DNA from 4 places in the Pseudomonas sp. Marseille-Q0931 genome. Region 2 is predicted to be linked to each of the others. Evidence: riboswitches for the same ligand, from Rfam matches in the RefSeq annotation. Region 2 holds a riboswitch; each other region holds the start of a gene.
The links. Region 2 has a riboswitch for cobalamin ahead of cobO (cob(I)yrinic acid a,c-diamide adenosyltransferase). Riboswitches for the same ligand answer to the same signal wherever they lie in the genome.
Positions count from the first base shown of each region.

Region 1: another riboswitch for cobalamin. It lies ahead of P3C50_RS21770 (TonB-dependent receptor domain-containing protein); the one in region 2 lies ahead of cobO (cob(I)yrinic acid a,c-diamide adenosyltransferase).
Region 3: another riboswitch for cobalamin. It lies ahead of cobG (precorrin-3B synthase); the one in region 2 lies ahead of cobO (cob(I)yrinic acid a,c-diamide adenosyltransferase).
Region 4: another riboswitch for cobalamin. It lies ahead of P3C50_RS13100 (TonB-dependent receptor); the one in region 2 lies ahead of cobO (cob(I)yrinic acid a,c-diamide adenosyltransferase).

Region 1 covers NZ_CALNWT010000017.1:82,897-89,871, reverse strand. Annotated here, with positions in the region: gene ribA (GTP cyclohydrolase II) at 1-560, shown strand, start outside; gene P3C50_RS21780 (MFS transporter) at 557-970, shown strand; gene P3C50_RS21775 (cobalamin-binding protein) at 972-1,766, shown strand; gene P3C50_RS21770 (TonB-dependent receptor domain-containing protein) at 1,989-3,854, opposite strand; cobalamin riboswitch at 3,942-4,149, opposite strand; gene dxs (1-deoxy-D-xylulose-5-phosphate synthase) at 4,222-6,117, opposite strand; gene P3C50_RS21760 (alpha/beta fold hydrolase) at 6,200-6,975, opposite strand, start outside.
Region 2 covers NZ_CALNWT010000005.1:117,537-124,511, forward strand. Annotated here, with positions in the region: gene P3C50_RS11965 (cobyric acid synthase) at 1-339, opposite strand, end outside; gene cobD (threonine-phosphate decarboxylase CobD) at 339-1,349, opposite strand; gene cbiB (adenosylcobinamide-phosphate synthase CbiB) at 1,342-2,250, opposite strand; gene bluB (5,6-dimethylbenzimidazole synthase) at 2,254-2,907, opposite strand; gene P3C50_RS11985 (cobyrinate a,c-diamide synthase) at 2,904-4,196, opposite strand; gene cobO (cob(I)yrinic acid a,c-diamide adenosyltransferase) at 4,196-4,807, opposite strand; cobalamin riboswitch at 4,989-5,199, opposite strand; gene P3C50_RS11995 (hypothetical protein) at 5,237-5,557, opposite strand; gene P3C50_RS12000 (C40 family peptidase) at 5,564-6,088, opposite strand; gene P3C50_RS12005 (C40 family peptidase) at 6,173-6,793, opposite strand; gene glp (gephyrin-like molybdotransferase Glp) at 6,944-6,975, opposite strand, start outside.
Region 3 covers NZ_CALNWT010000007.1:106,451-113,425, reverse strand. Annotated here, with positions in the region: gene P3C50_RS13090 (cobalt-precorrin-6A reductase) at 1-583, opposite strand, end outside; gene cbiE (precorrin-6y C5,15-methyltransferase (decarboxylating) subunit CbiE) at 580-1,782, opposite strand; cobalamin riboswitch at 1,839-2,174, shown strand; partial or broken gene cobG (precorrin-3B synthase) at 2,270-3,385, shown strand; gene P3C50_RS13075 (precorrin-8X methylmutase) at 3,575-4,201, shown strand; gene P3C50_RS13070 (precorrin-2 C(20)-methyltransferase) at 4,201-4,941, shown strand; gene cobJ (precorrin-3B C(17)-methyltransferase) at 5,076-6,725, shown strand; gene P3C50_RS13060 (AraC family transcriptional regulator) at 6,893-6,975, shown strand, end outside.
Region 4 covers NZ_CALNWT010000007.1:113,458-120,432, forward strand. Annotated here, with positions in the region: gene P3C50_RS13090 (cobalt-precorrin-6A reductase) at 1-129, shown strand, start outside; gene P3C50_RS13095 ((2Fe-2S) ferredoxin domain-containing protein) at 208-900, shown strand; cobalamin riboswitch at 1,278-1,472, shown strand; gene P3C50_RS13100 (TonB-dependent receptor) at 1,734-3,839, shown strand; gene P3C50_RS13105 (ABC transporter ATP-binding protein) at 3,839-4,606, shown strand; gene P3C50_RS13110 (ABC transporter substrate-binding protein) at 4,606-5,634, shown strand; gene P3C50_RS13115 (FecCD family ABC transporter permease) at 5,631-6,638, shown strand; gene cfaB (C17 cyclopropane fatty acid synthase CfaB) at 6,713-6,975, shown strand, end outside.

The DNA.
Region 1 (6,975 bases), on a different contig from region 2:
ACGGTTTCCTCGACGAGGCCACCGGCAAGGAGCACGTCGCCCTGACCTTCGGCAACGTCGCCGATGGTGCTCCGGTGCTCGGGCGTCTGCATTCCGAATGCCTGACCGGCGACGCGCTGTTCAGCCTGCGTTGCGACTGCGGCGCCCAACTGCAGGCAGCGCTGCAGGCCATCGCCAATGAGGGTCGCGGTGTGCTGCTGTATCTGCGTCAGGAAGGTCGTGGCATCGGCCTGCTGAACAAGATCCGTGCCTATGAACTGCAGGACGGCGGTGCCGATACCGTGGAGGCCAACGAGCGTCTGGGCTTCGGTGCCGACCAGCGCGACTACGCCATCTGCCTGCCAATGCTCGAGCATCTGCGAATCAACAGCCTCAAGCTGATGACCAACAATCCGCGCAAGGTCAAGGCGCTGGGCGACATGGGCATCGCCGTGGATCATCGCGTGCCGCTGCAGATCGCGCACAACCCCTACAACAAGCGCTACCTCGCCACCAAGGCCGGCAAGCTCGGCCATATGCTGGGTAACCAGCATCAGGGTGAGGCCGAGGAAAGCCTGTGACCCGAGGCCAGGTAAAGCGCCGGCTGGCGCTGGCCTGGTGGCGCCAGCTGGGCGTGGCGCTGGCGCCGCTTTTCGTATTCAACCTGCTGTTCGGTGGCGGTAATACCACGGTGCTGACCATGCCGCTGTTCATCGCCGGCCTGGCCTCGATGTTCGTCAGCCTGCCGCTGTTTTCCGCCTACAAGCGCGCGCTGATCGCCTCCGAGAAGGCGCTCGACAGCGAAGCCGAACCCGCCGCCTGGCTGGAGCTGGATCGTGTACGCCTGCGCGCTCTTTTGGGCGCCGCGCTGCCGGCCTGGATCGCTGCACTGGCGGTGCTGGCTGGCCTGGAGGCGATTCCGTTGGTGCTGCTCGCACTGGCGTCCATCGTCCTGCACAGCCTCTATCGCATCCCCCATCAGCTGGGCTGACATGCGTAAGTGGCTGCTCGCCCTGTGCCTGCTGACGCTGCCGCTGTCGGCCGCCGAACGGGTGATCAGCCTGGCGCCCTCGCTCAGCGAAATCATGCTCGACCTGGATGCCGCCGACCTGCTGGTCGGTGTACTCGACGGGGATGAGCGTCCAGCCGCGCTGGCGCATCTGCCCACCGTTGGGCGTTATGGCCAGCTGGAATTCGAGCGTCTGCTGCAATTGGCACCGGATCTGATCCTCATCGCGCCAGGCAGCGTGCCGCCCGCGCAGCAGGCGCAGTTGCGGGGTTTAGGTATCGATCTGTTGATCGTCGAGCCGCAACGCCTCGACCAACTCGGCGATGCCTTCGTACGCATTGGCAAGCGAATTGGCCGGCCGGAGCCGGGTGAGCAGCTGGCGTCCGAGTTTCGGGGCGCGCTGGATGCGTTGCGTCAGCGCTACCGGCGCGATCAGCCCCTGTCGGTGTTCTATCAGATCTGGCACCAGCCGCTTTACACCATCGGTGGCCAGCAACTGATTGGTGATGCCCTGCAGGTGTGCGGTGCGCGCAACCTGTTCGATGACCTGCCGCAGCCTGCGCCTCAGGTCAGCGTCGAAGCGGTGCTGGCGCGTGATCCAGATGTGATTCTTGGCGGTAGCAACGCCGAATTGTCCGCTTGGCAGGCCTGGCCGCAGTTGCATGCGGTACGCCTGGGGCAGGTCTGGGCGGTGCCGGACAAGGGCCTGGAAAGGCCCAGCCGGCAGATGCTCGGGGCCATCGAAGAGCTGTGCGCGCTGATGGCGTCGGCGCGTTAGCGTTACGTGGGGTGCATAGCGTCACGTAGGGTGGGTTGGCCGCTTGTTGCGATGGTCGGTTGATTCACTGTGCTTGATGCGGCGTAACCCACCATTGGTGCAAGACGATCTATCGCCTGGTGGGTTACGTGGGGCAGCCATCCGAGCGCACAGTGTTTATCGGCGTCGGCTATGTTGGTGTTCAGCGCCGCTAACCCACCCTACGGTTGTTGCTCATCAACTTTAGAGCTGCGGCGTCCAGGTCACGGCGAATAGCGCGGTGCGGCCGGCGCTGTTGTAGCCGAATCGGCCATTGGCTGTGCTGTAGGTCGCTTCTGCGTAATCCTTGTCCAGCAGGTTATCCAGCTTCAGGCTCAGGCCCAGCTCCTGGGTGGCCTGCCAGGCGGCGCGCAGGCTGAGCAGGCCGTAGCCGCTCATCTCGATCTCGTTCTCGGCATCGTCGTAGCGACCACTGATCGCGCGCCAGCCTGCGCCCACCGAGACATCGCCAAAGCGGCGGTCGAGATCCAGGCTCAGTGTACGTTTGGCACGGCGCTGCAGGGTGTGGCCGCTGTCGCGGTCACGCGGGTCGATCAGCGCCAGGGCGAGGTTGCCCTGCCAGCCGAAAAGCTCCTGCTGCACGGCGGCTTCGAAGCCGTTGATCCGGGCTGTCTGGATGTTCTGCGGAATGAAGTTCTGGTCCAGAACGATGGCGTCCTCGATCTCGGTGCTGTACACGGACGCCTGCAGGGAGCCGGTGTCGCTGTAACGGCTGCGCCATTGCAGTTCGTAGCTCTTCGAGCGTTCCGCGGCGAGGTCGGGGTTGGCGCTTGGGAAGCACAGGCCACCGGCGCAGAAGTCCGGGTAATACAGGTCGTTGAAGGTCGGTGCGCGGAAACCTTCGCTATAGGACAGGATCAGGTCGTTGGCCTGGTTCAGGGGCAGGGTCAATGCCGCGTTCCAGGTGTTCTCGTTGCCGAACTGCTGGTTGTCGTCATGACGCAGGCCCAGCTCGGTGGAGAAACGCTCACCGGCGTAGCGATGCTGAATGAAGGCCGCTCGGTTCCAGCGTGAGTCCTCGACGAAATCCGTGGTGCCCTGTGCTCGATCTTCATACCAGTCCAGACCCAGCAGCAGTTGATGGTTGTCGCTCAGTGTCAGCGTGTTCAGCCAGTTTGCAGCGTCACGATAGGTGTTGAATTGACTGACGCTGCCGCCTGCCTGGTCGTTGCCGCTGTCGCGCTTGTCCTCGCTATGCCCCAATTCCAGGCGGCTATTCCACGCGTCGTTGAGGCGTGCATCGATAAAGCCAGAGATGCTGCTGAGCAGGAAGTCAGTGGTCGGCAGCGAGCCGGTAAAGACATCGTCGTATTCCACCTGGCCGCGTTGATCGAGCGCACTGAAGCCCACCTGCAGGTCATCGTGGAAACGATGCGACAGATTCAGGCTGAGCGAGCGGTTGCGATAGGCGTCGTCATCGCCATTGGCGCCGAAACCGTCGCGAGTGGCATCAATGCCGGCCGTCTCGTCCAGGGCGGCGCCGAGATTGAAGCGCGTGCGCTGGTCGCCACCGGAGAGGCCGAGGCTGCGCTGGTAGGTGCTGTCGCTGCCGGCTGCCAGGCGAGCGTAGGGTTTGAGGCCCTGGCCGTCGCCCTTGCGGGTGAAGATCTGAATCACCCCGCCGATGGCGTCGGAGCCATAGAGCGCCGAACGGGCGCCGCGCACGACCTCGATGCGCTCGATTTGCTCAGGCGCGAGAAATTCCAGGCTGCTGGTACCGCTGGACGCGGCCGAGATACGTTGACCGTCGACCAACACCAGGGTCTGCGCCGTGCTGGTGCCGCGCAGAAAGACGCCTGTCTGGCTGCCAGCACCACCGGTGCGCACGACGCCAAGACCGGGTACGCGCTCCAGCAGTTCAGCAACGCTGCTGACCTGCAGACGCTCGATATCCGCCCGTTCGAACACCGTGGTCGCCGCTGTAGCCTGGGCTTGCGGCTCGGCCAGGCGCCCGGAGGTCACCACCAGAGGGGCACTCATATAGGGCTCGGCAGCCAATACGGCAGTAGGCATGACGGCGATGGCCAAAGCCAGGCGGGACAGTTTCATTATCGAGATTCCTCAAAGTCGGCAGACATTCGAGGAGGGCAGGGGCAAGCGCGGGACGGCGGCGCTTGACGGTGCGGCCCTCCGCAACACCAGTCACACCGTCAGGGCCGGTCTCCGGACTCTCGACCCGCGTCCGCCTTCCCGGTATTACCCAGTGGCTGTTGGGCGTGGTTGCAGGCTCTTGGGCCTGCGGTCGATTACCGTTGCGGGGGCAGCGTCGGGGTTGCTCATGAAGAGCGCACCGACTTCCCGTTTAACGCCGCTTGCGCAGCGCACCCTGGCGGAACATGAAGTGCGCGCACCTTAAAGTGCGTGTCTATGAATGACAAGCAAGCCCGGCTCATTCAGCGATGAGCGGGCTTCATGCTCAGGCCTGAAGCAGGTTCAGGCGCTGGCGTACCGCGCGCTCAATGCCGGCTTCGTCGAGGCCGCATTCGGCGAGCATCTGGCTGGGCTTGGCGTGCTCGACGTAGTAGTCCGGCAGGCCCAGGTGCAGCATCGGCACCTGGCAGTTCTCGGCAGCGAAGAATTCGCTGACCGCGCTGCCGGCGCCACCCATGATGCTGTTTTCCTCGATGGTCACCAGCAGCGCGTGGCTGCCTGCCAGTTCGCGTAGCAAGGCTTCGTCGAGGGGTTTGACGAAGCGCATGTCGACCACTGTGGCATCCAGTGTTTCGCCGACGCGTAGGGCTTCGGCCAGTTGCACGCCGAAGGCCAGCAGGGCGACGCCCTTGCCCTGGCGGCGTATCACGGCCTTGCCAATTTCCAGCGGTTCCAGGCCGGCATCGAGCGGCGCGTTGGGGCCGCTGCCGCGCGGGTAGCGCACCGCCGCCGGGCCGTCGAACAGGTGGCCGGTGGTGAGCATGCGGCGCAACTCGTTCTCGTCGCTCGGCGTCATCACCAGCATGCCGGGGATGCAGCGCAAGTAGGACAGGTCGAAGCTGCCGGCATGGGTCGGGCCGTCTTCGCCGACCAGGCCGGCGCGGTCGATGGCGAACAGCACGTCGAGGTGCTGCACGGCCACGTCGTGAATCAACTGGTCATAGGCGCGCTGGAGGAAGGTGGAATAGATCGCTACCACCGGCTTGGCGCCTTCGCAGGCCATGCCGGCCGCCAGGGTCACGGCGTGCTGCTCGGCAATCGCCACGTCGAAGTAACGCTCGGGGAAGCGCTCGCTGAAGGCCACGAGATCCGAGCCTTCCTTCATCGCCGGGGTGATGCCGACCAGGCGCGCGTCCTGCTCAGCCATGTCGCACAGCCACTGGCCGAACACGTTGGAGTATTTCGGGCCGCTGGGCTTCTTCGGTGCTGCGACCGGGGTCACCGGTTCCAGCTTGGTGATGGCGTGGTAGCCGATGGGATCAAGCTCGGCCGGGGCGAAGCCCTTGCCCTTCTTGGTCACCACGTGGAGGAACTGCGGGCCGTCGAGGTCGCGCATATTGCGCAGAGTCGCCAGCAGCGTGGGCAGGTCGTGGCCGTCGATGGGGCCGACGTAGTTCCAGCCCAGTTCCTCGAACAGGGTGCCAGGCACCAGCATGCCCTTGGCATGTTCCTCGACCTTGCGTGCGATTTCCCAGGCGCCGGGCAGGTGCGAGAGGATCTTCTTGCTGCCCTCGCGCATGCTGGCGTAGGTGCGGCTGGAGATGATCTTGGCCAGATAGTTGGACAGGCCGCCGACATTCTTGGAGATCGACATGTCGTTGTCGTTGAGGATCACCAGCATGTTGGCGCCGACATCGGTGGCGTGGTTGAGCGCCTCGAAGGCCATGCCGGCGGTCAGCGCGCCGTCGCCGATCACCGCTACGCTCTTGCGCTTCTCGCCCTTCAGGCGGGCGGCGATTGCCATGCCCAGCGCCGCGCTGATGCTGGTGCTGGAGTGGCCGACGCCGAAGGTGTCGTACTCGCTCTCGCTGCGGCGCGGGAAGGCGGCCAGACCGTCCTTCTGGCGCAGGCTGCCCATGCGCTCGCGACGGCCGGTGAGAATCTTGTGCGGGTAGGCCTGGTGACCGACGTCCCACACCAGGCGGTCATCGGGAGTGTCGAAGACGTAGTGCAGGGCGATGGTCAGCTCGATCACGCCGAGGCCGGCACCGAAGTGCCCGCCGCTCTGGCCGACGCTGTAAAGCAGGTACTGGCGCAGTTCATCGGCGAGGGTTTCCAGGTCCGCTTCGGCCAGGCGGCGCAGTTCGTCGGGCGTGTTGGCGCTGTCGAGCAGCGGCGTCAACGGGCGCTCGCGGGGGATCTCGTGGAAAGTGGTCGGCATCAGGCGAATCGTTATAGGTGTAAAAGATGCGGCAGTTTACCTGATGCCAGGAAAACAGCTCAATTTGCTGACCACATCGGCGTTACCGGTAGTGTCTCGCGAGGAAATCCAGCAGCAGGGCGTTGACCCGTTCGGCGCATTCGGCCTGCAGCCAGTGGCCGGCGCCGGGCAGGTCGTGGCGGCCCAGGTGCGGCACCTTGTCGCCCATGCGTTTCAGAGTCGGCGCCTCGAAGCGCCCGACCGGATCGTTTTCCCCGAGCAGGAACAGCGTCGGCTGCGTGATCTGCAGACCCGCCAGATGCTCGGTGCGTTGCCAGTTGCGCTCGAAGTTGCGGTACCAGTTCAGTGCGCCGCGGAAACCGTGGCGCTCGAAGGTGCGCAGGTAGTGGGCGAACATCGCCTCGCTGCACCAGCTCGGCAAGGGCAGGTCGTCCGGCATGCCGTCGAACAACCGCGCATCGGCGGGCTTGTCCTGCGCCAGCAGCGCGTCGCCGAGGCCACCGAGCAGCAGGCGCAGGCTGCGGCCGATGTCATCGTCCAGTTCGGCCTCGGCCAGCCCCGGTTGCTGGAAGTAGAGGATGTAATGGAAACGCCCGGCGTAGGCCTCGCGCATCATTTCGATGGCTGGGCGTTTCGGCCGCCCGCCGAACGGCACCGACAGTGCGCCGAGCGCCTTGACCCGCTCGGGCTCCAGAAGCGCCAGGTGCCAGGCCACCGGCGCGCCCCAGTCGTGGCCTACCACCGCCACCTCGTGCTGGCCGAGCATGTCCATGGCGGCCTGGATATCGCCGCACAGGGTGAGCAGCTCATAGGCCGCGGGATCGGCCGGCGCGCTGCTGGCGCCGTAGCCGCGCATCT
Region 2 (6,975 bases):
CGCCGCCATCGCCACCGGCTTATAGCCGTGGTAGGTCAGTGCCTGCATATTGCCGATGGCCCGGCCATGGATGATCACCTGGGCACCCATGTCGCTGTTGGGCTTGAGCAGCACCGGGTTCATATCGGTGTGCGGCGCCAGGCCAGCCGCCTGCGCCTGCACCGCCTGGGCACGGCCGATCTCGCCGCCATCTTCGGTCACCGCCGAATTGAGCGCCATGTTCTGCGGCTTGAATGGCACCACGGACACGCCCTGGCGGCGCGCCCAGCGACACAGCGCCGTTACCAGGGTGCTCTTGCCGGCATCGGAGGTGGTGCCCTGCACCATCAGGGTCGGCATCAGGAGGTTTCCTCAAGACTGGCGAGGATCGGCGCGCACTCCAGCAAGCCCTGCTGCAGCCGCAGCCAGCCGGCCTCGTCTGCCGGCAGGCCGAAACGCAGGCTGTCCAGCTCAGCGAACAGGCGTACCAGGATGCCGCGCCTCGCCAACAGCTCCATGCAGGGCACCGCACGACGGGTGCAGCAGAACTGGAACAGCGCCGAGCTACCGGTGACCGGCATGCCGCAATCACGCAGCAGTGCCGCCAGGCGCTCGCCGTCGGCCAGCAGGCGCTCGCGCTGGCGGCGCTGCCCATCACGGTCGGCCAGCAGACTCAACGCCACGCTACGCGCCGGACCGCTGACGGCCCAGGGCCCGAGCAGCACCTCCAGCTCATCCAGCAGTGCCTGGGCGGCCAGGACGAAGCCCAGACGCAGGCCGGCCAGGCCGAAGAATTTGCCGAACGAGCGCAGCACGATCAGCCCGGGCATATCGCTGTAGGCAGCCAGACTGTGCTCCGGCGTGCAGTCCATGAACGCTTCGTCGACCACCAGCCAGCCGCCGCGCTCGGCCAGCTCATCGTGCCAGTCGAGCAGGCGCGCCGGCTCGATCAGGCGGCCAGTCGGATTGTTGGGATTGACCACCAGCAATACGTCGAGCTGTGGCAGGGCTCGATGCACCGAACCCTCGCTGAGCTTGGTGATGCGATGACCTTCGCGGCGCCAGGCCGCTGCATGCTCGGCATAGGTCGGCGTGAGGATGCCCACGCTGCTGTGCCCGTGCAGACGTGGCAGCGCCTGGATCGCCGCCTGCGAGCCGGCCACCGGCAACAGGCTGGCGGCGCCGTAGTAATCGCGCGCGACCGCCTCCAGGCCGTCGTTGACCTCGGGTAACCGCGCCCAGGCGGCAGCCGGAACCGGCGGAAGCTCCCAACCGTAGGGCGCGACACCGGTGGACAGGTCCAGCCAGTCTTCCAGGGGAATGCCGTAGCGCTGCGCCGCGGCGCGCAGTCGACCTCCGTGTTCAAGCACCCAGCACCTCCCAGATCATCAGGCACAGCAGCCACAGGCCAACGCCGGCAACGACTCTGTTCATTGCCCGCTCGATATCCCGCGCGCGCGGCGCCGGGCCCTCGCCTAGCTGCGGGCGCTCATGCAGCTCACCGTGGTATTCGGCGGCGCCGCCCAGACTCACTCCCAGGCTGCCGGCACCGGCCGCCATCACCGGGCCAGCATTGGGACTGTCCCATAACGGCGCCTGCCTGCGCCAGCAGCGCAACGCCAGCCAGGTACGCCCGAGCAGTGCATAAGTCAGCGCCACCAGGCGCGCCGGCACGTAATTGAGTACGTCATCGATTTTCGCGGCCGCCCAGCCGAAGCGCTCGAAGCGCTCGTTGCGATAGCCCCACATGGCGTCCAGGGTGTTGCTCAGGCGATACAGCACGACGCCAGGCGCACCGGCGACAACGAACCAGAACAAGGCGGCGAATACCGCATCGGAACCGTTCTCCAGCACCGACTCGGTACCGGCGCGGGCCACGCCGGTGGCGTCCAGCTCGGCGGTGTTGCGGCTGACCATCCAGCCGACGCGCTCACGGGCGAGCGGCAGATCGCCCAGGCGCAGTGCGCGCGCTACCGGTTGCGCATGCTCGTAAAGGCTGCGCAGGCCAAGGGCGAAGTACAGGGCGAAGATCTCCACCGCCCAGCCCAACCCGCTGATCTGTACCAGCAGCCAGGTGAGCAGGGTCAGCGGCAGCACCGCCAGGCACCAGGCAGTGACACCGTGGCTGCGCCAGCCGCCGCCGGCGGGATTGAAGCGTTGCTCCAGGCGATCGGCCAGGCGCCCAAAGGCCACCAGCGGGTGCGCGCGACGCGGCTCGCCCAGCACGGCATCCAGCGCCACGCCGGCACAGGTGATCAGCGCCAGGCTCATCGTTCAGTCACCCTGCACTCCCCATCGATTCTCGAATAGCAACTCGCTCAGCGGTCGAGGCGTGGCCCAGCCCTCTTCAACCAGCATCGGTTTCTCATAGAAGGCGTCCACCGGCCCCAGACACAGCAGCGCCACCGGCTTGCTGCCGGCCGGCATACCCAGCAGCTCGGCCAGCGCCTCGGGGTCGAACAACGATACCCAGCCGAGCCCAAGGCCTTCGGCGCGCGCAGCCAGCCACAAATTCTGAATGGCGCAGGCGACCGAGGCCATATCCATTTCCGGCAGCGTGCGTCGCCCGAAGACATGCGCTTCGCGCCCCTCCATCAGCGCCACGGCCAGCAGTTCGGCGCAGTCACGAACGCCCTCGACCTTGAGCCGCATGAACTCGTCGCTACGCTCGCCCAGGGCCTCGGCGGTGCGCACCCGCTCAGCCTCCACCAACCCGTGGGCGGCCTCGCGCAGTTGCCGGTCACTGATACGCAGGAAACGCCAGGGCTGCATCAGGCCGACGCTGGGGGCGTGATGCGCCGCTTCGAGCAGACGCGCCAGCACTTCGGGCGGCACCTCGCCGCCGGCGAAGTGACGCATGTCGCGACGCTCGGCGATGGCGCGGTACACCGCCGCGCGCTCTTCGGGGCTGAAGGCGTGCTCGCTCATGGACGCAACAGCGCGGCGGCCGCCTCCGGGTTGGACGGCAGATAGAAGTGGATGTAGCTGGCAGTTAGCCGCCCCAGGCGATACACCGCTTCGGCCACCGGCTTGCCGTTAGGGCAGCGACCCAGTGCCAGTGGATCGAGCGGGCTTTCCAGCCGCGAGTGATGGTAGGTGTGACCGCGCAGCTCACCTTCCGGGAGCGTCACTTCCTGCAGGGCCAGTGCGGTCAGGCGCGGCTGCAACGCGGCGCTGCCCGCCAGCAGACCAAGCATGCGCCCGCTGGCGCCATGTTTGTAGCGCAGCTCATCGAGCAGATAGAGCATGCCACCACATTCGGCGAGCAGCGGTTTGCCGGCCTGGTGATGGGCGCGAATCGCATCGGCCATGGCCTGATTACTCTCCAGCTCGGACAGGTACAACTCGGGGTAACCACCAGGCAGATAAAGGCTATCCACCTCGGGCAGCTCGCTATCGGCCAGCGGCGAAAAGTAACGCAGCTCTGCGCCGAGGGCCTGCAGCAGATCAAGGTTGGCCTGATAAAGGAAGGCGAACGCGGCATCACGCGCCACGCCGATACGAACTCCGGCCAGCAGCTCAGGTGGCGGCTCAATCACCGGCGCGGCAAAACTCACTGCCGGCGGCAGGTCCACATCGGCGGTAGCTACCAGCGCATCGGCCGCAGCATCCAGGCGCGCATCCAGATCCGCGAGCTCGGCAGCCTGCACCAGGCCCAGATGCCGACTCGGCAACTCCACTGCTGCGCTGCGCGGCAAGGCGCCGAACCAGTGGATGCTGGGCGGCAAGGCATCACGCAGGATATCGCCGTGGCGGGTGCTGGCGACGCGATTGCCGAGTACGCCGGCAAAGGGCAAGTCCGGCTGGAAAGTGGCCAGGCCATGGGCCAGTGCGCCAAAGGTCTGCGCCATGGCCGCACCGTCGATCACCCCCAGTACGGGCACGCCGAAATGGCGGGCCAGGTCGGCCGCCGAGGGCTTGCCGTCGAACAGGCCCATGACCCCTTCGATAAGGATCAGATCAGCCTCGCCCGCCGCCTGCCACAACAGCCGCCGGCTCTCGGCCTCGCCGACCATGGCCAGGTCGAGCTGGTACACCGGCGCGCCACTGGCACGGGCGTGGATCATCGGGTCGAGAAAGTCCGGCCCACATTTGAAGACACGCACCCGCCGGCCCTGGCGCGTATGCAGGCGCGCCAGCGCGGCGGTGACGGTGGTCTTGCCCTGACCAGACGCCGGGGCGGCGATCAGCAGCGCCGGGCAGTGACGTGCATTCATCAGAATTCGATGCCCTTTTGCGCCTTCACCCCGGACTTGAACGCGTGCTTGACCAGGCTCATCTCGGTGACCGTATCGGCCGCCTCGATCATTCCCGGCAAGGCGCCACGGCCGGTCACCACCACATGCTGCAGCAGCGGCCGGGCTTCGATATCGGCCAGGACCGCCTCCAGCTCGAGGTAGCCATGCTTGAGGGCGATGTTCAGCTCATCCAGCACCACCAGGCCGACAGATTCGTCGCTGAGCAGGCGCTGAGCCACGGCCCAGGCTTCCTGCGCCTTGGCGATATCACGCTGGCGATCCTGAGTTTCCCAGGTGAAGCCCTCGCCCATCACGTGGTAGCTGACTTCCTCGGGAAAGCGGCGGAAGAAGGCTTCTTCACCGGTACTGGCCGCGCCCTTGATGAACTGCACCACGCCCACCTTGAGGCCATGACCGAGGGCACGCGCGACCATGCCGAAGGCGCTGCTGCTCTTGCCCTTGCCATTGCCGCTGTGTACCAGCAGCAGACCGTATTCATCCTGGGCCTGGGCGATCTTTTCATCGATAAGAGCTTTCTTGCGCTGCATACGCGCCTTGTGGCGGACGTCGCGTTCGGTGGACTCACTCATGCTGTGCTCCTGCAAGTCAGGCGCCCTCGTTGCCTGCATGAGCAGTGCGAACGGTAATGAAGAGATCGCGATGCGCTGCGCGTCCTCATCCAGGCACCAATGGCTGATCAGGCGAGCGGAAGACAGACAACACGAACGCCCCGGTGGAACCGGAGCGTTGGCCGGGCAGCGCCCTCCGCGATGCCGTGAAACTGCGACAGGCCGGTCTCCGGGCTTGTGAGCGAACCCGAAGGTTCGACGCTGCGCCTTCCCGTGCATTGCACAGTGGCCTGAAACAGCGTTTGACTCACCTACCGTTGCGGGGGCAGCGCCGGCATTGGAACCGGCTTCCCTGTTTCACCCTGGCGTGGTCATTCATGACGACTTGGGGCACCTGAAGCAAGGCGCGCAGGGTAGAGGCTGGCAGCCCTGCCCGTCAACGCCGCCGCACTAATGCCTGGGTGTGAACCCCGGCGGCTTGCTCGCCAGCCACTCGACGAAGGTCCGCAAGCGCTCGTCCGCCAACAGCGCCTCGCGACTGTTGTAGGTCAGGGCCAGCTCCTTTTCACTGAACAGCCGGTGAATCTGGTTGTGGCAGGCCCGGCAGACCCAGAGCGTGGCGGTAATGCGCTCATGACGGGCAAAGCGCTTCTGCACGTAGGCCTTGTCGTGCAGCGCCTTGGGAATCAGATGGTGACGAGTGAGTGCCACAGGCCGCGCGCAAAGCTCGCAGACCTCGGGCTGGGGCGGCAGGCGGATGGGCTCGGCCATGGCGAATCAGGGGTTGCGCGCAAGCTCGGGCGTGATCACACGCTTGGCATCGAGATAGACGCGCTGCCAGTAGACGTTGTCGAGGCTGTCCAGGCGCACGGTGCCGCCACTGGATGGCGCATGCACGAAGCGCCCTTCGCCGACATAGATGCCGGCATGGCTCACGGCGCGCCCGCCGTTGGTGGCGAAGAACACCAAGTCACCGCTCTGCAGCGCATCACGGCGAACGTCAGGAGTGCGCATCGCGCTCAACTCGCGGGTCGAGCGTGGCAGGCTAATACCGGCAGCATCGCGGTAGACATAGCCGATCAGGCCGCTGCAGTCGAAACCACCTTCCGGCGTGTTGCCACCATAGCGATACGGCGTACCGACCAGTCCCAGCGCACGGAACAACACGTCCTGCGCGCCACCCTGATAGGAGGACGAAGAAACCGGCGGATGGTAGATGGGCTGGGGGGCGGGAGCGCGGCTGCTACAGGCAGTCAGCAGCAGTGCGAGAGAAACGAGGACGACACGGGTCGTGAAAGGCATAAGCGAGGCGATCCAGGGCCTGAATGCGCTCTACTCTGCCGCTTGCAGGCAAACGGCGCAACCCTGGAGTTACGCCGTGACACATCAATTGTGGCGCTTGGCCGCGACTTGCTCTTCCACCGGAGCCAGCGCAAGGACGCGCTTGGCCTGCAGGTAGCTGCGGTTCCAGTAGCTGTCATCGAGGCTGTCGATGCGCACGCCACCGCTGCGGCTGCTGCTGGAATGGATGAACTGGTCATCACCCAGGTAGATGCCGGCGTGGCTGACACGACCACGACCGCGGTCATTGAACAGGATCAGGTCGCCAGGCTCCAGATCGGCGCGCGCCACCTTGGGCGCGTCGAGATTGATCAGCTCGCGAGTGGAGCGTGGTAGCTCCAGGCCGACTTCCTCACGGAACAGGTAACCGACGAAACCGCTGCAATCGAAACCGGACTGTACCGAGGTGCCGCCGTAGCGATAGCGCGTACCGATCAGCGAACGCCCGAGATCGAGCAGGCTGTCGGCCAGCTGCGGCATTTCATAGGGTTCGTCGTCGATCAGCGCGTTGATTTCATCATCGGCAGGCTCGGCCTGCTGAGACAGCGGACGAACAACGGGCTCGACCGTGGCTTCGCTGACCTGCGGTTGCGGCGAGTGGCCGGCGCAGGCAGCGAGAAAGACTGTAAGTGCAAGAGGCACGAGGGGTGCGAAGCGTTTTAGCATGGGCACGACCGTGTCGATTGAATTTATAAGTGCGCGACTATGCCCTCTATAAAGCCCATTTGCAAATTCTATCGACGGAAATGTGACCCAGTGGTTTCACCGCGCCATCTAAAGCGCCCGACCATTCGCACAACCGGGCGCTTCAGGGCGCTAGCCGAGAATCTCGCTCAAGGGGATGAAGC
Region 3 (6,975 bases), on a different contig from region 2:
TGCCGCTGTTCTTGCTCACCAGCACGTCGCAGCGGATACGGGCGAACAGCGCGCGCTCCTGGTCCAGGGCGAACGGCCCACGCGCACCGATCACCTCGGCACGCGGCGGTGCCGGCTCGGTCTGCAGACAGCGCACCGTCCAGTGCTGATGCGCGGGAATCTCGTGCAGATGCGCCAGCGGCTCGCGCCCCGAGGTGAAGAACGGCCGTTCGAAGGGCGCCAGGGCGCGGGTCAGTTCATCCCAGCCCTCCACTTCGCGCCAGTCATCATCCGGGCCGGCCTGCCAGCCCGGACGACGCAGCGCCCAACACGGCACGCCGGCGATCTCGGCAGCACGGGCCGCGTTATGGCTGATCTGCGCCGCGTAGGGGTGAGTCAGATCCAGCAGCAGCTCGATGCCTTCGCCAGCGATAAAGGCGGCCAGGCCCTCGGCGCCGCCGAAACCGCCGACACGCACGCGGCAGGCCAGATCCTCCGGCACGCGGCCAAGGCCGGCCAGGCTGTAGATCGCCTCCGGCCCCAAGCGACGGGCCAGGCGCAGCGCCTCGGTGGTGCCGCCGAGCAGCAGGATGCGCGCACTCACGGTTTGCGTACCGCCAGCAGAGTGATCGGCAGCGCCGCGCGCCAGGTATCGAAGCCGCCCAAGGGCTGCGCCTGGGCCATTGTCAGACGCAGCAGCTCGCCGCCATGCTGTTCACGGAAGGCCACCAGCGCCGCCTCGCTCTGAATCGTCACGGCGTTGGCCAGCAGTCGCCCGCCTGCCTTGAGCGCGGCCCAGCAATCATCCAGCACGCCGGGCACGGTGACGCCGCCGCCGATAAAGATCGCATCCGGAGCCGGCAGCGCATCCAGCGCCTCGGGCGCATGCCCGGCCACCAGTTGCAGGCCGGGGACGCCAAGGGCATCGCGGTTGTGACGGATATGATCCTGACGCCCTTTGTTGGCCTCAATGGCGATGGCTCGGCAGGCCGGGTGCGCGCGCATCCATTCGATGCCGATGGAGCCACAACCGGCGCCGACATCCCACAGCAGCTCGCCAGGCAGTGGCGCCAGACGCGCCAGGGTCACGGCGCGAACGTCGCGCTTGGTCAGTTGCCCATCGTGGCGGTAGGCGTCGTCCGGCAGACCGCAGGTCGGCGGCAGCAGTTGCGCCCCGGCGTCGGCCAGGCACTCCACGGCCAGCAGGTTGAGGTCGGCGCTACGCGGCAAGTTCCAGCTTGCGGCCAGGCCCTCGATGCGGCGCTCGTCAGGGCCGCCCAGATGCTCCAGCAGGGTCAGGCGACTGGCGCCGAAACCGCGCGCACGCAGGGCTTCGGCGACCTGAGCAGGCGTGTCGCCATCGGCGCTCAGCACCAACAGACGCGTACAGGGATACAACCGGGCGTTGAGCGTGGCCAGCGGCCGGCCGACCAAGGAGATCACCTCAACCTCCTGCAACGGCCAGCCCAGGCGCGCCACAGCGAGCGACACCGAAGACGGTGCCGGCAATACCTGCAACTCATCGGCAGGCACCTGGCGCGCCAGGCTGGCGCCGACGCCGTAGAACATCGGGTCGCCGCTGGCCAGCACGCACACCGCCTCGCCGCGCTTCGCCAGCAGCGGCCCAAGATCGAAGGGGCTGGGCCAGGTCTCCCGTTCGCCGCCGATGCACGGCGGCAGCAAGGCCAGTTGCCGCGGCGCACCGACGATGCGCGTGGCCGTCAGCAGGGCGCGGCGCGCGGCCTTGCCCAAACCGGGATAGCCGTCTTCGCCGATGCCAACCAGGGTCAACCAGGGTTTCATCCACCTTCCTCGCAAGTAGCCGACAGGGCGCGTGTCGCGACGCCGGGCAAAGCGGGCATAATACAGCCTTCGTCGGTGCCCCTTAAAAAACGGGCCTAAGAGGGAATCCGGAGCGATCTCTGATCGCGACCGAGCTGCCCCCGCAACTGTAAACAGCGAGTCCAATGCAATCGGCCACTGGGTGAAAGGCCGTTGAAAAACGTAGGCGAGGTAGGCAAGACAAGGCAAAACGGCCGAAAAAGCGCAATTTACGTGTTGTAAATGAGCATTTTGAGGCCGTTTTTAACGCCGTATTGCCAACGTAGGTAGTTTTTCAACGGCCTGTTAACCGGGAAGGCGCAGCGGATCATGACCTGTCAGCCAGGAGACCTGCCGACGAACGCTGGTCGCGAGTGCCAACATCGGGCGGGGTGTACCGATGCCATGAAATTCCCTATGGGCGAATTTCGCTGGTTCGGTCGCCGCGTCGTTATCCACAGGTGATCCCTTGCTCGCGCCCGTTCGCCCTTCTGCATGCCCCGGCCTGCTGCGTATCGTCCCTGCGCTGGATGGCGGCATCTGCCGCATCAAGCTGCCCGGCGGCGTGCTGCGCAGTGCCCAGGCGCGGGCGATTGCCGAGGCGGCGTTGCAGCATGCCAGTGGCGTGCTGGAGCTGACCAACCGCAGCAACCTGCAGATTCGTGGCGTCTTGCCCGGCCAGGAGAGCACGCTGATCGACGCTCTGCTCGGCGCTGGCCTCGGACCGCGCGTGGCCGCCGCCGACGATGTACGCAACCTGCTGCTCAGCCCTGCCGCCGGCCTCGATCCGCACATGCGGATGGACGTACGCCCGCTGGCCAGCCAGTTGCTCGACCTGCTGCAGGACACCCCGGCGCTGCATGCGCTGTCGCCCAAGTTCGCCCTGCAACTGGACGGTGGCGAAGCCCTGGCCATGCGTGAACATCCCCATGACCTGTGGCTGGCCGCCGAGGACGAAACCCACATACTGCTGGGCCTGGCCGGCTGTCCCAGCGACGCGCCACCGGCGCGAGTCGAGGTGACGCAGGCGGTCGAACTGGTGCGCCAGCTCTTGCTGCTGTTCCTCGAACTTGCCACCCCGGAGCAAACGCGCATGCGTCAGCTGCTGACGCATATCCCGGTGGCCGACCTGCTGCAACGCCTGCAGACTCGACTGGATTTCCCCTTGCAACCGGTGCCGGCCCGTTGGCAGCCGAGCGCTGGCGTTGGACGGGCTCCGGCAGGAATTTATCCACAGGCGCAGAGCGGCCTGCGCATGGTGGCGGCCGGTGCTCAGTTGGGTCGCCTGCACGCCGACCAACTCCTCGCCATTGCAGAACTGAGCGAGCGCCACGGCGACAGCGAGTTGCGCCTGACACCCTGGCAGGGTCTGTTGCTGGGCAACGTACCCGAAGCGAAGGCCGGCGAGTTGCTGTCCGCGCTGGCCGAACTGGGGCTGCTCACCCAGACCGACGAGCCGCTGCTCGGCCTGGTCGCCTGCACCGGCTCGGCGGCCTGCGCCCGCGGTTTGGCCGACAGCAAGCAGCACGCCCTGCAGCTGGCCGAGCGACTGCGCGAAAACGGCGCTCGTCCGCAGGTACACCTCAGCGCCTGCTCGCGCAGTTGCGCCAGCGCTCGCGTGCAGCCCTACACGCTGCTGGCCAGCACGCCCGAACATTACCAGCTCTATCAACGCACGCCCGAGGCGCCAGGTTTCGGCCGCCTGCTGGCACCAGACATGACCATCGACGAGGCCGGCGCCTGGTTCGCCCGCCAACACCCGCAGGAACCCCCGATGCTTGATTACATCCGCGACGGTCAGGAAATCTACCGCCGCTCCTTCGCCACCATCCGCGCCGAGGCCAACCTCGATGGCATCCCCGCCGACCTGGAAAAACTCGCCGTGCGGGTAATCCACGCCTGCGGCATGGTCGACGTGGTCGAGGATCTGCGCTTCTCCCCCGGTGCCGGCGCCGCTGGCCGCGCCGCGCTGCTGGCTGGTGCACCGATCCTCTGTGACGCGCGCATGGTCGCCGAGGGCATCACCCGCCCGCGCCTGCCGGCCAACAATCCGGTGATCTGCACCCTGCATGACGCCGGCGTACCGGAGCTGGCCCGCGAAGTCGGCAACACCCGCTCGGCGGTAGCCCTGGAGCATTGGCGCGAACACCTGGAAGGCAGCGTGGTGGTGATCGGCAACGCGCCCACCGCGCTGTTCTATCTGCTGGAAATGCTCGACGCCGGTGCACCGAAGCCGGCGCTGATCATCGGTATGCCGGTGGGCTTCATCGGCGCGGCGGAATCCAAGGACGCCCTGGCCGCAGACAGCCGTGGCGTGCCCTACGTGATCGTCCGTGGCCGCCGTGGCGGCAGCGCCATGGCGGTGGCGGCGGTCAACGCCCTCGCCTCGGAGGTGGAGTGATGGCTGGCCGTCTGCTCGGCCTCGGCGTCGGCCCTGGCGACCCCGAGCTGCTCACCCTCAAGGCCCTGCGCCTGCTCAAAGGCGCACCGGTGGTGGCCTATTTCGTGGCCAAGGCCAAGCACAACGCCGGCCACGGCGGTAATGCCTTCGGCATCATCGAAGCGCACCTGGACGACACCCAGCAGCGCCTGCCACTGGTCTACCCGGTGACCACCGAAAAGCTCGCCCCGCCGCTGTCCTACGAAGATGTGATCGCCGACTTCTACGACACCTGCGCTGAGCAGATCGCCCGGCTGCTGGACGCCGGCCAGGACGTGGCGGTGATCTGCGAGGGCGACCCGTTTTTCTACGGCTCCTACATGTACCTGCACGACCGCCTGGCCGATCGCTACGAGGTAGAAGTGGTGCCCGGCGTGTGCTCGATGCTCGGCTGCGCCTCGGTGCTCGGCACGCCGCTGGTGTACCGCAACCAGAGCTTGAGCGTGCTCTCCGGCGTGCTGCCGGAAGACGAGCTGGAACAACGCCTGCGCGACGCCGAAGCGGCCGTGGTGATGAAGCTCGGCCGCAACTTCGACAAGGTGCGCCGCGTGCTGCGCAAGCTCGGCCTGGACGACCGCGCCCACTACGTCGAACGCGCCACCATGGCCAGCCAGAAGATCGTCGCGCTGGACGAGGTGGAGCCGATGGAGTCGCCGTACTTTTCCATGATTTTGGTGCCAGGACAGAAATGGCGGGGGTAATCCCGTAGGGCGGGTGCAACCCGCCAACAGCGAGCTGGCGGGTTGCACCCGCCCTACCCGTCTCAAGACCGTAGCCCGGATGCAATCCGGGAAACCCATTCCCCGGATTGCATCCGGGCTACAGGATTTACCGTATGAACATCGTCATCCTCGGCGCCAGCGCGCTGGCCACTGCACAACGCCTCCAGGCGCTTTATCCACAGGCCGTGATCCATGGCCTGCGCGGCCGCGCCGATGGCGCCGAGCGCCACTACGATGACTTCGGCGAGCACCTGCGCGCGCTGTATCGCGCCGGCCAGCCGCTCGTGGTGCTGTGCGCTGCCGGCATCGTCATTCGCAGTCTCGCCGCGTTGCTGGCGGAAAAGGGCGCCGAGCCGGCGGTGCTGGCCCTGGCCGAAGACGGTAGCGCCGTGGTGCCGCTGCTCGGTGGCCTGGCTGGGGTCAACCGCCTGGCCCGCGAGATCGCCGCGCACCTGGACGTCACGCCAGCCATCACCACCAGCGGCGAGTTGCGCTTCGGCACCTGCCTGCTGGAGCCGCCGGCCGGCTACGCGCTGGCCGACCTGCAGCAAGGCAAGCGCTTCGTCAGCGACCTGCTCGGTGGCGAAACGGTACGCATCGAAGGCCAGGCACCCTGGCTCGAGACGGCGCAACTGCCTGTGGATAAAACCGCCCGCCGGGTCATCCACGTCACCGCGCAGGCGCGTCCGGCGCAACCGGACGAGTTGCTGATCCACCCGCGCTGCGCCGCCGCGCTGATCGAACGCCCCGGCGCCGACCTGCCGGCGCGCCTGCAGCAGGCACTCAGCGCCGCCAACCTGGCGCCGCAGGCGCTGGCGTGCCTGATCGCGGATAAAAGCTTGATGGCCAACGCTGACTTGCACGCGGCAGCGCAGACACTGAACCTGCCGCTGCGCTTTATCCACAACACCAGCGAACTGCCGCCCGAGCACCATATTGGCGACGGCCTGCGCCTGCTGTTGGGCGAGCGACCGCTGGATATCGAGCGCCTCGGCCAGCGCCGTGGGCGCCTTAGCGTGGTCGGCCTTGGTCCTGGGGCCGCCGAACATATGACCCCCGCTGTGCGCCGCGCCCTCGACGAAGCCGAAGACCTGCTTGGCTACGACACCTACGTGAAGATGGCCGGCCCGCTGCGTGCCGATCAATGCCTGCACCCCAGCGATAACCGCGAGGAGCTGCAGCGCGCCGCCCACGCCTTCGAGCTGGCCGCCAGCGGCCGCCGCGTGGTGATGATCTCCTCGGGCGACCCCGGTGTGTTCGCCATGGCCGCCGCCGTGATGGAAGCACTGGAAAGCCCGCAAAGCGAGGCCTGGCAAGACGTCGAACTGGAAGTACTACCGGGCGTTTCCGCTGCCCTGGCCACGGCTGCCAAGGCCGGCGCGCCGCTGGGTCATGACTTCTGCCTGATCTCGCTATCAGACAACCTCAAGCCCTGGGCGGTGATCGAGAAACGCCTGGAGCACGCTGCCCTGGCCGACCTGGCCATGGCCTTCTACAACCCGATCTCCAAATCCCGCCCCTGGCAGCTCGGCCGCGCGCTCGACTTGCTGCGCCAGCACCGCACGCCGGAAACGCTGGTGGTGCTCGGCCGCGATATCGGCCGTCCTGCCGAAGCACTGCGTAGCCTCACCTTGGGCGAGCTGACGCCGGAGATGGTCGACATGCGCACCCTGGTGATCATCGGTTCCAGCCAGACCCGTCGCTTCCCGCGAGCCAATGGCGGCGAGTGGGTGTATACCCCGCGCTGGTATCCCGAGTTGTAGGGGCCTGTTGGAGAAAAGCTTCGCGGACAAGTCCGCTCCCACAGAACGCCGCTGGAGTTGTGGGAGCGGACTTGTCCGCGAGCTTTTCATCTGCTGCACAAACCTTCTAGGCCTGCGCGCCGAACGCGCTAAGCTCATCGGTCCACAGCAGCGATAGGCAACAGGCGATGAACGCGCAGTCATGGGTCGACCTCAAGCAGGATGCCGATACCGGCATCGAGGTGATCCGTGCGCATTTCGAGGGCCACGC
Region 4 (6,975 bases), on a different contig from region 2:
CGGGAGCTTGGATTGCCGGTGCTGCTGCTGCGTCGTCCGTCTTTGCCAGCGGTGAAGCGGGAGTTCGCCGAGCCGGACGCCTTGTGGGAGGCGCTTCAGCGGCGAATGGATGGCTGCCGTCGCGGCTGAAGCCCCTCCCACAATGGTTACATCCGCCCTACGCTTGCTGTTGCGCTGCTAGACTGCCGGCCCGTTCTGGAGACCGTCATGAGCCAAACCCCCTACGCCCGCATTCTGTTCATCGGCCCCGGCCTCGGTCGTGGTGCTTCGGCCGAGCGTTTGCGGCAGCGCGTTGAAGCGCTGTTGGGTGAGGCGCATCTGCATGACAGCGAGCAGGACGGCTTCTGGCAGGCCATCGATGAGGCGCCGCGACCGCTGCTGGTGGTCGATCTGGAGCCACGCGCCGATGCCGCGCACCGCGATTGGCTGCGCGAATGTATCGCCGAGCGCGGTGATTGGGCAGATGTGTTCGTGGTCTGCACGGCGCTGGAAGACACCTGGCTCGATGGCCTGGGCGCACTGCTGGAGCAGCGTGACGCGCACATTCCCTGCAGCGATGTGCCGCCGGTGCCGGCGCATCATGCTTGGTCGCAGATTCCGCCGCATGCGCAGCGTCTGCTGCTGTGCAACGGTCCGCGCTGCACGCGCAAAGGCGCGCTGGGCCTGTGGAAAACCTTGCGTCAGCGGCTCAAGGCGGCGGGCAGGCTGGAGTGCGAGGGTGGCGTGCATATCACCCGCAGCCAGTGCCAGTTCCCCTGTGACCTGGGGCCGACCGCGAGCCTTTATCCACAGGGCGAGTGGTACGGCATCAGGGACGAGGCCGCGGTGATTCGCCTGGTCGATGAGCGGCTGGTAGCGGGCAGGGCGCTACCGGATCTGCGTATCGACGAGCAGGCGTAAGGTTGCTGCCAGTCAGTCAGAACGAACGCCCGTGATTGCCTCGCAGGATCGCGGCGTTTTCACCTGATCGAGCAGCCGCGGATGCTCGCGAACCAGAGCGTATCGCGGACAAGTCCGCTCCCACGGGTAATGCTGTTCACTTAAGGTTGTACAGGTTTGGCTCCCTCTCCCCAAAGGGGCGAGGGGACTAATCGTGTCCGACTAATTCTTATGTCAACAGCGTTACGCTCCCACAGGAGGTACGCTTTCGCAGCGCTGACGCATTCGTTCTTGTGGGAGCGGACTCGTCCGCGAAGCGTTGGTTCTAGGGGCTATTTATCTCGCGGCAGACGCCGCTACAGGCGAAGCTCGCCTTGACTACCCTCCGCATGGGTGGTCATATCCGCCCCGCTTCAGGTGTCTCACGCCGCCGCGCGTGAGGTGAAACGGGAAGTCGGTTGAAGTCCGACGCTGCCCCCGCAACGGTAAGCGAGCGACCGCATCGATACGCCACTGTGCGCCACGCGCATGGGAAGGCGATGCGTTCATGACCCTCGCAAGCCCGGAGACCGGCCTGGAGTCGTTTTTTGTCTGGCAACCCGCGGTGGGCGGGCGTTGACTCCAGTCGGGCGACCATGCCCTGTCTGCTGTTGCGCATTTTCCATCGGATTGCCGTGCCTCTTCCCGACGATGGAACATTTATGGCGCGCCACTTCCGCTTCAATCAATCCTTCCCGAGCGTTTCGGTCGCAGAACCCGTACGGCTGCTTTCCAGGCTGCGAATGTCGATAATGTTATGTTATAACATTAACATTTCATCCCACGATTCTCCGCGCAACACTGGAAGTTCTGCCGTGCAAAACCCTGTACTTCGCTGCACCTGGCCGCTGGCCCTGCTTTGCAGTGGCATGGCGTTGGCCAACGAGGCCGTCGATCTGCCCGAGCTCACCGTCCACGCCAAGGCCGCCGAGGAGGGCGAGAGCAACCTGCATACGCCCACCAGCAGCGGCTCGCGCCTGGAGCTTTCGGCCCTGCAGACCCCGGCCAGCACCACCAGCCTGAGCGGCGCCGAGGTGCGTGGGCGCAACAACCTGACGGTGCAGGATGCGGTGACCCGCACGCCCGGCATCAGCGATATCGGCACCCCCGGCAATGGCGGCACGGCGCTCTCGGCGCGCGGCTTCACCGGCCATTCGGCGACCATGCAGCTGTACGACGGCACCCGCCAGTACGTCGGCGCCGGCACCGTGACTTTCCCGGCGGACACCTGGTCGGTGGCGCGCATCGACGTGCTGCGCGGCCCGGCCTCGGTGCTTTACGGCGAGGGCGCCACCGGCGCGGTGATCAACGTGGTGCCGAAGAAGCCCTTCGCGGGCGAGATCCGCAATCAGCTGCGCCTTGGCTACGGCAGCGACGACCGTCGCCAGGCGGCGCTGGACAGCGGCGGTTCGCTGAGCGACGCGCTGAGCTATCGCTTCAACGTCAATCAGCAGGCCAGCAATGGCTGGGTCGACCGGGGGGATTCGGACAGCGTGGCGGTCAGCGCCGCTCTGCGTTGGGACGCCAGTGACGACCTGAGCTTCACCCTGTCCCACGACCATGGCGACCAGAACCCGATGCGTTACCTCGGCACGCCGCTGGTCGATGGCAAGTACCGTGAGAGCCTGCGTGAGCGCAACTACAACGTCGCCGACGCCGATATCCGTTATAACGACCAGATCACCCGCCTGGTCAGCGATTGGCGCATCAACGACGCGCTCAGCGCCAGCAACCAGCTCTACTACATCAAGACCCAGCGCTACTGGCGCAATGCCGAGGCCTATCGCTGGCAGCCCGGCGATACGGTCGAGCGCAGCGAGTTCTACCGGATCAAGCACACCCAGGAGCAGATCGGCGACCGCCAGACCTTTACCCTGGATCACGCCCTGTTCGGCCTCGATAGCCGCACCGTGGTTGGTGTCGATTACAACCGCATCCACTTCGCCCGCCAGCACGACTTCGCCAGCAGCTTCAGCGACAGCGTGCCGCTGGCCGGCTCCGGTGGCGGCCAATACCAGAGCACCGATCCGCTCGGCTACGGCCCGCGCGAGCGCAACCTGGCGCGGCAGTTCTCGCTGTTCGCCGAGAACCGCACCCAGCTCACCGAGCGCCTGTCGCTGGTCACCGGCGTGCGTCGCGACCAGGTGCATATCCAGCGCGACAACCTGGTCGATGGCAGCAGCGCCGACCGTAGCCTGAGCGGCGACAACTGGCGCGCCGGCCTGGTCTTCGCGCTGACCCCGGAGCTGTCGCTGTACGGCCAGTACGCCACCAGCAGCGAAGGCGTGAGCAACCTGCTGACCCTCAGCCCGAGCCAGCAGCAGTTCGACCTGAGCGAAGCCGGGCAGACCGAGATCGGCCTCAAGCAGGCGTTCTGGGGTGGGCAGGGCGAGTGGACGCTGGCGGCCTATCACATCGTCAAGAAGAAGCTGCTCAGCCGCGAAACTCCGGCCGCGCCCACCGAGCAGATCGGCCAGCAATCTTCCGACGGTCTGGAGGCCACCCTGGAGCTGGCGCTGGGCCAGGGCTGGCAGGTGTCGGCCAACGCCGCCCTGGTGCGCGCCGAATACGACGACTTCGTCGAAGGCGGCGGCGACCGCAGCGGCAATCGCCCGACCGACGTGCCCAGGCGCACCGCCAACCTGTGGCTGAACAAGGATCTGGGCAGCGGCGTGGACGCCGGCATTGGCGCGCGTTATGTCGATGCGCGCTACGCCGACAGCGCCAACACCGCCAAGGTGCCTGGCTACACCGTGGTCGATGCCAACATTGGCTGGCAGGTGCTGAGGGATCTGCGCCTGGGCCTGGAGGCGAACAACCTGTTCGACCGCCAATACGCCACCAGTGCCAGCAGCGACGGCCAGCAGTGGTATCTGGGCGCGCCACGCTCGTTCTTCGTCACTGCGGACTACAGCTTCTGATGGATCGTCTTCGTCTGCGCCAACTGGCCTGGTCCGCGGATGGGCAGCGACGGCTGCTCGACGGTATCGACCTGGCGGTCGGCAACGGCGAGCTGGTGGGGCTGATCGGCCCCAACGGCAGCGGCAAGACCAGCCTGCTGCGCTGCGCTTATCGCTATCAGCGGCCCAGCGCCGGCGATGTCGAGCTGGACGGCGAGGCGCTGTGGCAGCGCCCGCCGCGCTGGAGCGCACAGCGCGTGGCGGTGGTGCTGCAGGAGTTTCCGCAGGATTTCGGTCTGCGCGTGCAGGAGGTGGCGGCCATGGGCCGCACGCCGCACAAGGGTTTGTTCGACGGCGACGATGCCGAGGATCGACGCCTGGTCGACGAGGCGCTGGCCCGCCTCGGTCTGAGCGACCTGGCGCAGCAGCCCTTCGCCCGCCTGTCCGGCGGCGAGAAGCAGCGCGTGCTGCTTGCCCGTGCCCTGGTGCAGCAGCCGCAACTGCTGATCCTCGACGAGCCGACCAACCACCTCGACCCGCGTTACCAGCTCGAGCTGCTTGGCCAGATCAAGGCGCTGGGCCTGGCGACGCTGGCTAGCTTCCACGACCTCAACCTGGCGGCGGCCTTCTGTGATCGCCTCTGCGTGCTCGACGGGGGCCGTCTGGTGGCCATCGGCCCGCCCGCCGAAGTGCTGACCACCGAGCTGCTGCAGCAGGTGTTCGGCCTGCAGGCGCTGGTCGACACCCATCCACTGGCGGGTCATCCGCGCATTACCTGGATTGTTTGATGAAGCGTTTACGCACGGCTGAACCTGTAGGAGCGAGCTCTGCTCGCGAATCCTGGGAAAAGACAAAAGCTTCGCGAGCAAAGCTCGCTCCTACACTCGTTGGCGCAATCCTGCTAGGGCTGATCAGCCCCGCCTGGGCCGTCACCGTGACCAGTTGCGACCGTCAGGTGACCATCGACCACCCGCCCAAGCGGGCGGTCAGCCATGACGTCAATATGACCGCCATGCTCCTGGCCCTGGGCCTGAAGGAGCGCATGGCCGGCTACACCGGCATCAGCGGCTGGAAGACCCTCGATCCGAAGATGCGCGAGCAGCTCGACGGCCTGCCGGAGCTGGCCGCGCGCTATCCGTCGCTGGAGAACCTGCTGGGTGCCGGCAGCGATTTCGTCTTCGCCGGCTGGAACTACGGCATGCGCATCGGCGGCGAGGTCACTCCGGCCAGCCTGGCGCGCTTCGATATCCCGGTGTACGAATTGAGCGAGTCCTGCGCGCACGTGTCGCCCGGCCGTGTCGCCAGTCTCGAGGATGTCTACGGCGACCTGCGCAACCTCGGTCGCATCTTCGCCGTCGAGCCGCGCGCCGATGAACTGGTGCAAGGCATGCAGCGACGCGTGGCGGCAGTACAGGCGCGCCTCGGCGAAGCGCCGGCACGGCCGCGCGTATTCGTCTACGACAGCGGCGAGGATGTGCCCTTCAGCGCCGGACGCCTGGGCATGCCGCAGCCGCTGATCGAGGCAGCCGGTGGGCGTAACGTAATGGACAGCGTGGCGGCCAACTGGATGAAGGTGGGCTGGGAGTCGGTGGTCGAGCAGGACCCGGAGCTGATCCTGATCGTCGACTATGGTGAGCGCACCGCGGCGCAGAAGCGCGACTTCCTGCTGCAGCACTCGGCGCTGCAGGGGGTGACCGCGATTCGTGAGAAACGCTTCGTGGTGTTGCCCTATCTGGCGGTCACGCCGAGCCTGGATAACGCCGCCGCCATCGAAACCCTGGCCGCCGCGCTGCACCCCGAGGCTTTCGACCTGTGAGCCGTTATCGCCTGTTGCTGGTTGGCCTGGCCGTGCTGCTGGCATTGTCCTGTGCGCTGTCGCTGGCCTTTGGTGCGGCCAGGGTCGAACTGGAGCAGGTGCTGGCGATCCTTGCCCAGCACCTGTTCGGCATCACTGCCGAAACGCCGGTCAGCGTCGGCCAGGACAGCATCGTCTGGCAGTTGCGCGCGCCGCGGGTGCTGCTCGGCGCATTGGTGGGTGCCGGGCTGGCGGTGGTCGGCACGGTGCTGCAGGCGGTGACGCGCAATCCGCTGGCCGACCCGCACCTGCTCGGCGTCAGCTCCGGCGCCGCCTTCGGCGCGGTGGTGGTGGTGCTGTACCTGGGCGAGTTCGCCGGGCTGCTCAGCCTGCCGCTGGCGGCCTTCGTCGGTGCGCTGGCGAGCATGTTGCTGGTGCTAGCCATCGCCAGCCGCAGTGGCCGTCTGCACAGCGACCGTTTGCTGCTGGCCGGGGTGGCGGTGTCCTTCGTGATGATGGCGGCAAGCAACCTGCTGCTGTATCTGGGCAACCCGCATGCGGCCAGCTCGGTGCTGTTCTGGATGCTCGGCGGCCTTGGCCTGGCGCGCTGGGAGCTGCTCTGGCTGCCGGCGTTGTGTCTGGCCCTGGCGCTGGCGGTGCTGCTTGGTTTGGCTCGCGCGCTGAACGCGCTGATGGCCGGCGAGCAGAGCGCGGTGAGCCTCGGTCTGGAGCCGCGCCGCGTGCGCCTGTTGGTATTCGTGGCGGCGTCGCTGCTCACCGGCGTACTAGTGTCGCTGTCCGGCGCCATCGGCTTCGTCGGCCTGATACTGCCGCACGTGGCGCGCTTTCTGGTTGGCGCCGAGCACCGTCGCCTGCTGCCGGTGGCGGCGCTGCTGGGGGCGCTGTTCCTGGTCTGGGTCGATGTCGCCGCGCGCACCTGGCTGGCGCCGCAGGACCTGCCCATCGGCATCGTCACCGCCGCCATCGGCGGGGTGTTCTTCGTCGCCCTGCTCAGGCGCCGCTAGTCGCCCGAATCGAACCTGGGCAGGCCGGCCAAGTCATCTGCTTGAGACTCCATGGCTGGGGAGGAGGGCTGATCATGCTGGCGCAATTACCCACCGCGTTTCGCGATCTGCAAATTCCGCTGCGCCTGAAACTGTGGGACGGCAAGCAGATCGACCTGGGACCCAGGCCGCGGGTGACTTTGGTGGTCAAGGACCCCAGCCTGGTCACGCAATTGGCCCACCCCAGCCTGGATGCACTGGGCGCCGCCTATGTCGAAGGCCGCGTCGATCTGGAAGGACCCATCGAAGACGCCATCGAGGTGGGCGATGCGCTGAGCACCGCGCTGCTCGGCGACCA